Regions from separate parts of the Klebsiella variicola genome, predicted to be linked through region 1. Evidence: predicted binding sites of a transcription regulator. Region 1 holds the regulator's gene; each other region holds the start of a gene.
The links. The regulator CRP, encoded in region 1, controls carbon source genes, mostly activating them, when cyclic AMP is high. The targets are predictions, from matches to a motif close to ATGTGANNNNNNTCACAT.
Positions count from the first base shown of each region.

Region 2: the regulator CRP is predicted to act here: its motif matches at 1,394-1,411, upstream of epd (erythrose-4-phosphate dehydrogenase).
Region 3: the regulator CRP is predicted to act here: its motif matches at 1,772-1,789, upstream of ydfZ (putative selenium delivery protein YdfZ).

Region 1 is NZ_CP010523.2:411,618-414,730, reverse strand. Features, by position in the region: gene SP68_RS01850 (phosphoribulokinase) at 1-439, shown strand, start outside; gene SP68_RS01845 (OsmC family protein) at 495-899, opposite strand; gene crp (cAMP-activated global transcriptional regulator CRP) at 1,206-1,838, shown strand; gene SP68_RS01835 (YccS/YhfK family putative transporter) at 1,890-3,113, shown strand, end outside.
Region 2 is NZ_CP010523.2:793,790-796,902, reverse strand. Features, by position in the region: gene pgk (phosphoglycerate kinase) at 1-132, opposite strand, end outside; gene epd (erythrose-4-phosphate dehydrogenase) at 172-1,200, opposite strand; gene tkt (transketolase) at 1,585-3,113, opposite strand, start outside.
Region 3 is NZ_CP010523.2:2,923,197-2,926,309, forward strand. Features, by position in the region: gene SP68_RS13775 (MalY/PatB family protein) at 1-521, shown strand, start outside; gene SP68_RS13780 (CorA family divalent cation transporter) at 535-1,563, opposite strand; gene ydfZ (putative selenium delivery protein YdfZ) at 1,863-2,066, shown strand; gene SP68_RS13790 (hypothetical protein) at 2,136-2,615, opposite strand; gene SP68_RS13795 (DUF1304 domain-containing protein) at 2,852-3,113, shown strand, end outside.

The DNA of each region.
Region 1 (3,113 bases):
CAGCCATGTCGACCTGCTGGTCGGCGTAGTGCCTATCGTTAACCTCGAGTGGATCCAAAAGCTTATTCGCGACACCAGCGAGCGCGGCCACTCCCGGGAGGCGGTGATGGACTCAGTCGTCCGCTCGATGGAAGACTACATCAACTTCATTACCCCGCAATTTTCCCGCACCCATATCAACTTTCAGCGCGTGCCGACGGTAGACACTTCCAACCCGTTTGCCGCGAAAACTATTCCCTCGCTGGACGAGAGCTTTGTGGTGATCCATTTCCGTAACCTGCAGAATATCGACTTCCCCTGGCTGCTGGCGATGCTGCAGGGGTCGTTTATCTCGCACATGAACACGCTGGTGGTGCCGGGCGGTAAAATGGGGCTGGCGATGGAGCTTATCATGACGCCGCTGGTCGAGCGCCTGATGGAAGGCCGCAAGATCGGCTAACAGAAAAAACCCCGGCCAGGCCGGGGTTGAGATGCTTCACAACGGCAGGCGAAGACTACGCCTCGATCACTTCATAGGAGTGGGTGATCTTCACCGCTTTTTCCAGCATCAGCGCCACCGAGCAGTATTTCTCTGCCGACAGATCCACCGCCCGGGAGACCGCGGCATCTTTCAGCGCCTTACCGGTGACGATAAAGTGCAGATTAATATGCGTAAACAGACGCGGCGCCTCTTCGCGGCGCTCCGACGTCAGCTTCACTTCGCAGTTGGTCACCTCATGGCGACCTTTTTGCAGAATAGAAACCACATCGATCGCACTGCAACCGCCCGCCGCCATCAGCACCATCTCCATCGGGCTGGGTGCCTTATCCCCGGAGTTGCCATCCATCAGAATCTGGTGTCCTGACGCGGACTCCCCGATAAAGGTTAACCCTTCAACCCATTTCACACGCGCTTGCATAAAATTTAACTCCAGTATCGCAATTTTCCTGTCAGATTACGCGCACATAACAATTCTCGCAACGGAAGGCGACCTGCGTCATGCTGAAGCGAGACACCAGGAGACATGCGGCGAAAGCTATGCTAAAACAGTCTGGATGCTACAGTATTACATTGATGTACTGCATGTATGCAGAGGAGTTCACATTACGGGCTGTCGAAAAATCATCAGCCAGCTTCCCAGGTATAGGGAAACAATACGATTGCATGCCCGGACGCCGTGTAGTGTCGGCGCCCGGAGATAGCTTATAACAGAGGATAACCGCGCATGGTGCTTGGCAAACCGCAAACAGACCCTACCCTTGAATGGTTCTTGTCTCATTGCCACATTCATAAGTACCCATCAAAGAGCACGCTGATCCACCAGGGTGAAAAAGCAGAAACGCTGTACTACATCGTTAAAGGCTCCGTGGCTGTACTCATCAAGGATGAAGAAGGTAAAGAGATGATCCTCTCCTACCTCAACCAGGGCGATTTCATCGGTGAATTAGGCCTGTTTGAAGAGGGTCAGGAGCGTAGCGCCTGGGTACGGGCGAAAACCGCATGTGAAGTGGCCGAAATCTCTTATAAGAAATTCCGTCAGCTGATCCAGGTTAACCCGGACATTCTGATGCGCCTCTCTTCGCAAATGGCTCGCCGTCTGCAGGTCACGTCTGAGAAAGTGGGCAACCTCGCCTTCCTCGACGTGACGGGCCGTATCGCCCAGACGCTGCTGAACCTGGCGAAGCAACCCGATGCCATGACCCACCCGGACGGTATGCAAATTAAAATTACCCGTCAGGAAATTGGTCAGATCGTCGGCTGCTCTCGTGAAACGGTTGGCCGTATTTTGAAAATGCTGGAAGATCAGAACCTGATTTCCGCACACGGTAAAACTATCGTCGTCTACGGCACCCGTTAAGTTGCTAAGCGGCGTATTGCTCCTGCAGTACGCCGTTCTTGTTTTTCCCTCATGTGGCGCAGGCTGATTTACCACCCGGAAGTCAACTATGCACTGCGGCAAACGCTGGTGCTGTGTCTGCCTGTGGCCATCGGTCTTCTGCTCGGCCATCTCCAGCAGGGGCTGTTGTTTTCCTTAGTGCCCGCCTGCTGCAACATTGCCGGTCTTGATACCCCACATAAGCGCTTTTTCAAACGTCTGATTATCGGCGGCTGTCTGTTTGCCGGATGCAGTCTGGTGGTGCAGTTGCTGCTCGCTCAGGCCATTCCCCTGCCGCTTATTCTCAGCGGCCTGGCGCTATTGCTCGGCGTCACCGCGGAGATCAGTTCGCTGCACGCGCGCCTGCTGCCCGCGTCGCTGATCGCCGCTATCTTTACCCTGAGCCTGGCGGGCAATATGCCCATCTGGGAACCACTGCTGATCTACGCTTTCGGTACGCTGTGGTACGGCGTGTTTAACTGGCTCTGGTTCTGGCTGTGGCGCGAACAGCCGCTGCGGGAGTCGCTCAGCCTGCTTTACCGGGAACTGGCTGACTATTGTGAAGCCAAATACAGTCTGTTGACCCAGCATACCGATCCGTCGACCGCCCTGCCGCCGCTGCTCACCCGCCAGCAGAAGGTAGTCGACCTGATTACCCAGTGCTATCAGCAGATGCATATGCTGGCCGCCAACCAACGCAACGACCACAAGCGTCTGCTGCGGGCGTTCCAGGTTGGGCTGGATCTACAGGAACATATTTCGGTTAGCCTGCATCAGCCAGAAGAGGTACAAAAGCTGGTGGAACGCAGCCATGCCGAAGCGGTGATCCGCTGGAATGCGCAAACCGTCGCTGCCCGCCTGCGCGTGCTGGCGGATGATATTCTCTATCATCGCTTTCCGCAGCGTTTTCAGATGGATAAACAGATTGAGGCTCTGGAAAAGATCGCCCGCCAGCATCCGGACAACCCGGTCGGTCAGTTCTGCGCCTGGCACTTTAGCCGTATCGCCCGGGTGCTGCATACCCAGCGCCCCCTGTATGCCCGGGATCTGATGGCCGACAAAGAGCGTCGTTTACCGCTGTTTCCCGCGCTAAAGAACTATCTGTCGCTGAAATCACCCGCACTGCGCAATGCCGCGCGCATCAGCGTCATGCTGAGCGTCGCCAGCCTGATGGGCAACGCCCTGCATTTGCCGAAGCCCTACTGGATCCTGATGACGGTGCTCTTCGTCACGCAAAACGGCTACGGCGCCACGCGG
Region 2 (3,113 bases), 380 kb from region 1:
AATGGTCGGCAGAGATGCACGGATACGTGCGTCGCTGGTTACTTTCCCGTCTTTAACTGGTACGTTCAGATCCGCACGGATAAAAACGCGTTTACCAGCCAGATCCAGATCGGTCATCTTAATTACAGACATGGTGAATCCTCTCGTTGATTCATAAAGTTTTGTCGACGTTTATGCGTCGAACCTGAAACCAATAGCCGCCATCGCTAACGTCGTGTCGAGCATTCGGTTAGCAAAGCCCCATTCGTTATCGCACCAGACCAGCGTTTTGATCAGATGCGCGCCACTGACCCGGGTTTGCGTGCCATCAACAATAGCACTGTGCGGATCGTGGTTAAAATCTGTCGAGACCAACGGTAATTCCGTATAGTCAACTATACCATGAAATGCACCTTGTGCTGCTTTTTGCAGCAACTGGTTGACTTCACATGCTTTTACCGGTTTTTTCACCGTCACGCTCAGGTCAATTGCCGTCACGTTTATCGTCGGCACCCGCACGGCAATCGCTTCAAAACGGTCATTAAACTGCGGGAAAATACGGGTGATCCCTGCCGCCAGTTTGGTATCCACCGGAATGATCGACTGGCTGGCCGCGCGGGTACGCCGCAGATCCGGATGGTAGGCGTCAATCACCTGCTGGTCATGCATCGCCGAATGAATGGTGGTGACGGTGCCGGACTCAATGCCATAGGCATCATCTAACAGTTTAATGATCGGAATAATGCAGTTGGTGGTGCAGGAGGCGTTGGAGACAATGCGGTGCTCGGCGCGGAGCTCATCCTGATTGACGCCATAGACCACCGTCGCGTCGAGATCGTTGCCGCCAGGATGGGAGAAGAGCACTTTCTTCGCGCCAGCCTGCAGATGGGCTTCGCCGTGTTCACGACTCCCGTATACGCCGGTGCAGTCGAGCACCACGTCTACCGCCAGCTCGCGCCACGGCAGCGCCGCAATGGTCGGCTCGTGTAGCAGGCGGATGGCATCATCGCCAACAAACAGCTGTTCGCGCTCCTGACGGACATCCCAGGCGAAGCGGCCATGGCTGGTATCATATTTCAACAAATGCGCGATCCCTGCCGCATCCGCCAGCTCATTGATTGCCACCACGGTGATTTCCGCACGACGCCCGGACTCATATAGCGCACGAACCACGTTGCGTCCAATACGACCGAAGCCATTAATCGCGATGCGAATGGTCATAGATCTCCTGCAAGGCTGACCCTTTTTTGAGGTGGCTGACAGAGTAATCCAGCAACGCTCTGAGGGGAACCTTACCAGCTGCAAACTGCGACTGATTGATTAATTGTCGAACATTTAAACGACTGAAACGCTTCAGCTAGAATAAGCGAAACAAGGAATAAAAGGAATGTTTGTCCAGCGCAATAAACCAGCTATATGACTTGTGTCACATTTCTTTTGGAATAATTCACAGGGTGGTTACATGTTCGAAGAATAGTGCATACAAAAAGCCGGGTGGCGAGGTAACAGCAAAACGGTAACCCAGGGGTTACCGTTTTTGGTGTTTGCACCCTCTCCCACAGGAGAGGGTTGGGGTGAGGGCATCAGCCCGCACCGTACCAGCCATTACAGCAGCGCTTTCGCTTTAGCGACCACGTTGTCGACGGTGAAGCCGAACTCTTCGAACAGCTGCTCAGCCGGCGCAGACTCACCGAAGGTGGTCATGCCAACGATAGCGCCGTTCAGGCCAACGTATTTGAACCAGTAGTCAGCGATACCGGCTTCTACCGCGACGCGGGCAGAAACGGCTTTCGGCAGTACGGATTCACGATAAGCGGCATCCTGCTTGTCGAACGCGTCGGTGGACGGCATGGAGACCACGCGCGCCTTCACGCCTTCGGCAGTCAGTTTGTCCCACGCGGCCACTGCCAGCTCCACTTCGGAACCGGTGGCGATGAAGATCAGCTCCGGCTGGCCGGCACAATCTTTCAGCACGTAACCGCCGCGAGCGACGTTTGCCAGCTGCTCTGCGGTACGCTCCTGCTGCGCCAGGTTCTGACGGGAGAGGATCAGCGCGGTCGGGCCGTCCTGACGCTCTACGCCATATTTCCACGCAATCGCGGATTCAACCTGGTCACACGGACGCCAGGTGGACATGTTCGGCGTCACGCGCAGGGAAGCCACCTGCTCTACCGGCTGGTGAGTCGGGCCGTCTTCACCCAGACCGATGGAGTCGTGGGTGTAGACCATCACCTGACGCTGTTTCATCAGCGCGGCCATACGTACCGCATTACGCGCGTATTCCACGAACATCAGGAAGGTGGAGGTGTACGGCAGGAAACCGCCGTGCAGCGCGATACCGTTGGCGATAGCGGTCATACCGAATTCACGCACGCCGTAATGAATGTAGTTACCCGCGGTGTCTTCGTTGATCGGCTTAGAACCAGACCACAGGGTCAGGTTGGACGGCGCCAGGTCAGCGGAGCCGCCGAGGAATTCCGGCAGCAGCGGGCCGAAGGCTTCGATAGCATTCTGCGACGCTTTACGGCTGGCGATTTTCGCCGGGTTAGCCTGCAGCTTCGCGATGAACTCGTTAGCTTTGGCGTCGAAGTCAGACGGCATCTCACCTTTCATACGACGGGTGAATTCGGCCGCTTCCTGCGGGAAGGCTTTCGCGTAGGCAGCAAACTTCTCATTCCACGCCGCTTCTTTCGCCTGGCCGGCTTCTTTGGCATCCCACTGCGCATAGATGTCAGACGGGATGTCAAACGGCGCGTGTTTCCAGCCCAGCGCTTCGCGGGTCAGCGCGATTTCTGCGTCGCCCAGCGGTGCGCCGTGGGAGTCGTGGGTACCGGCTTTGTTCGGCGAACCAAAACCAATGATGGTTTTGCACATCAGCAGGGACGGTTTGTCGGTGACCGCACGCGCTTCTTCTACTGCGCGTTTGATGGCGTCAGCGTCGTGACCGTCCACGCCGCGCACCACGTGCCAGCCGTAGGCTTCAAAGCGTTTCGCGGTATCGTCGGTGAACCAGCCTTCAACGTGGCCGTCGATGGAGATGCCGTTGTCATCATAGAAGGCCACCAGTTTGCCCAGCTTCAGGGTCCCGGCCAGGGAGCACACTTCGTGAGAAATGCCTTCCATCATGCAGCCGT
Region 3 (3,113 bases), 2.5 Mb from region 1:
GCGAGGTCGCTCAGGGGCCATGGGCGCTGTTCACCTCCGGTTCGAAGAGCTTTAATATTCCGGCCTTTACCGGGGCCTATGGCTTTATCCCCGAGGCGAACGCGCGCGACAGCTACCTGCAGGCGCTGAAGGCCCGCGACGGGCTCTCTTCTCCCTCCGTGCCGGCGCTGGTCGCCCATATCGCCGCCTACCGCGACGGGGCTCCCTGGCTCGACGCCTTGCGTGACTATCTGCAGGCGAATATGCGCTATGTCGCCGCTACGCTTAACAATGCCTTCCCCGCACTCTGCTGGCAGCCGCCGGAGGCCACCTACCTGGCGTGGATCGACCTGCGCCCCCTGAACATCGACGACCACGCGCTACAGCAGGCGCTGATCGCCGAACAGAAGGTGGCGATTATGCCGGGTTATACCTATGGTCCTGAGGGCAACGGCTTTCTGCGCCTCAACGTCGGCTGCCCGCGCGAGAAGCTGGAACGCGGTGTCGAAGGACTGATTGCCGCCCTGCGCAGCCTCAGCTGATTCGACGCGCAATCTACAGGTCATCGCGCCGGCGGAATGCCAGGTAGCCGGCGCCGAGGGTAAAGATGGCGACTATCACCACCAGCAGAATAAACCCGTGGTGGTTGCTCGCCAGCGGGATCCCGCCGACGTTCATGCCGAAGAAACCGGCGACGATGTTAATCGGCAGCGCGAGAACGGTGATCACCGTCAGGGTGTAGAGGGTGCGGTTGCTCTGCTCCAGCTGGCGGGCGCCAATCTCCTCCTGCAGCAGACTGATACGCTCGATCAGGCCGGACAGGTCGTTGAGCACCACGCTAAACTCTTCGGTGAACTGACGAAACGCCTGCACCACTGCACGATCCATCCACGCCGGCGGCCGGTTAAGCAGACGGAACATCGCCGCCGGCTCCGGCGCCAGCAGCCGCTGAAAACGCAAAAGCATCCGCCGCAGCCGTGCCAGATCGGCCCGGTTGCGCTGCACGTGATTGCTCAGGAGACGCTCTTCAATAAGGTCGACATGGCGGCTGGCCTGGCGGACGACCTGCTCCAGCACCTCCTCCTGCTCCTCCAGCAGAAAAGCCAGCAGCTCGGTAGAGGTATTCACCCTGAGCGTCTGCAGACGCGGCAGCATCCATTCGATAAACCGCAACGGTTTGAAGCGCGCCGTCACCACCAGCTTAGGGCTACAGTAGAGCCACAGCGTGGCGGTTTCCGCACTGGTATCCTGCGGACGAAACAGCACATCGTTGAGCACAGCGAACAGATTCTCCCCCTGTCGCTCAATGCGGGTGGTGTGCGAGCCGCTGCGGATCTCCTCGAAGAAAAAGTCCGCCACCGGAAAGTGGCTGGTTAACCATTTTTCGGCGGTGGCATGATTGAGATTCAGGTGTAACCAGATAAACGCCTTGTCATCGGCGAGCGCCTGATAACGGGCGCACACCTCGCCAGAGGCGATGGGCTGCGGGGGGCGCTGTTCATGAAACAGATAACCATGCACCAGACCGGAAACTTCACTATCAAAATCGGGCTTTAACATCTTCGCGGTGACGTCTTGACTCATGGCTCCCTCAGGACACGCACTGGCACTGTTGATGCCCGAATAGCGCCATCTTTCGCTATTTTCCTCGGGCTGGCAAGGTTAATAATCTGGTCATAAAACAGTAACCTGAATGACATATTGCCGTCAGTGTCGCGCGCCACGCAGGCGATGCGATCGGCGCGAATAGAGGGGACTTGTGGCCCTTTTCGCTCCGGAGTTATTAAAATAAATTTGATTATCCTCAAAACTTTTTTAGGAAAAAAAGCGTATTACTTTAGCCGCTTAATCATTGCTTACCCTGGTTTATTGAGGAGGAGACCATGAAAACCTATGACCGTAATCGTAACGCTATTGCTACCGGCAGCATGGTAATGATCGCCGGTAACGGCACAACAGGCGTGATTAAAGCTATCCATGGTGAAGGGAAAACCGCCGAGCAGCTTCGCCGGGCGGACTGCGTTGAAATCGACGGCTGCGAGGGCCGCTTTTGCCCGTTAGATCTGATCCGTCTCGGCTTCCATTAATTCCTGCCGCCAGGTCATCAGTAGCAGGCCACCTGAGGCGGCCTGCTCTTTTCCCGGATAATAAAGCGGCTAGCGAAAGCTCCACTGAATACTCATCACAAAGATCGCCGGCACAATAATGCCGCCTTCCACACCGAAATAATCGGTGAAGTTATATTGCAGACCATGATAGAGGTAGGGCGAAAAACCGACGCCGGTGATTTTTTTGGCGGTGCGGTAGGTGCCGGAATCCCCACAGTGGCTGAAGGCGTCAAAGAAAAATTCCCCGGTATAGGCATACACCCCTTTCAGCACCCAGCCGGTATCGTTTTTCAGCCAGTCGCGGCGCACGCCGAGGGTCAAACAGCGATCGTCAAAGCTGTTTTTCATCGTTCCGACCAGCACGCTGTATTTTGAATCCTGAGAAAACTTGCGCTCCACCGAGAAAAAATTGTTATTGAAATGCTCGTTATATTGTCCGTGGTTACCGGTCATATGATAAACATAGGAGCCGGTATTCATCGAATAGAGGTTTAATTCCCCGGCCTGCGCCGACGGCATGGCAACCACCAGTAGCCCTGATAACAAAATCCATAATTTATTTAACATTCAGCAACCTACACCACACCCGTAAAAAAGAACCCGGCATACTAGCACCGCTAAACTAAACCGAAGGGCAATCAGATAACCGACGCTGGTCGCGGCAGAAAACATGACCCTATCTGCACTATAGCAGCGGCGCTCCCGCTTCGTTAGCGCTTGCAGCTATACTGCAGACACATTCATCTTATTGATTAAGGACTGCTGTGTTAGCCACTCTCCTCGTTGCGCTGGTCGCTATTATTCATCTCGCCATCCTGGTGCTGGAGATGTTTCTCTGGGAAGCCCCCGCCGGGCGCCGGGCCTTTAACCTCAGCGCCGATTTCGCCCGGGAGACCCGGGTGCTGGCGGCCAACCAGGGGTTGTATAACGGTTTTCTGGCCGCCGGCCTGGCGTGGGGGCTGTGGCTGGGGGCGCCGGGGGTGCAGGTGGTTATCTTTTTCCTGGCCTGCGTGCTGGTCGCCGGGA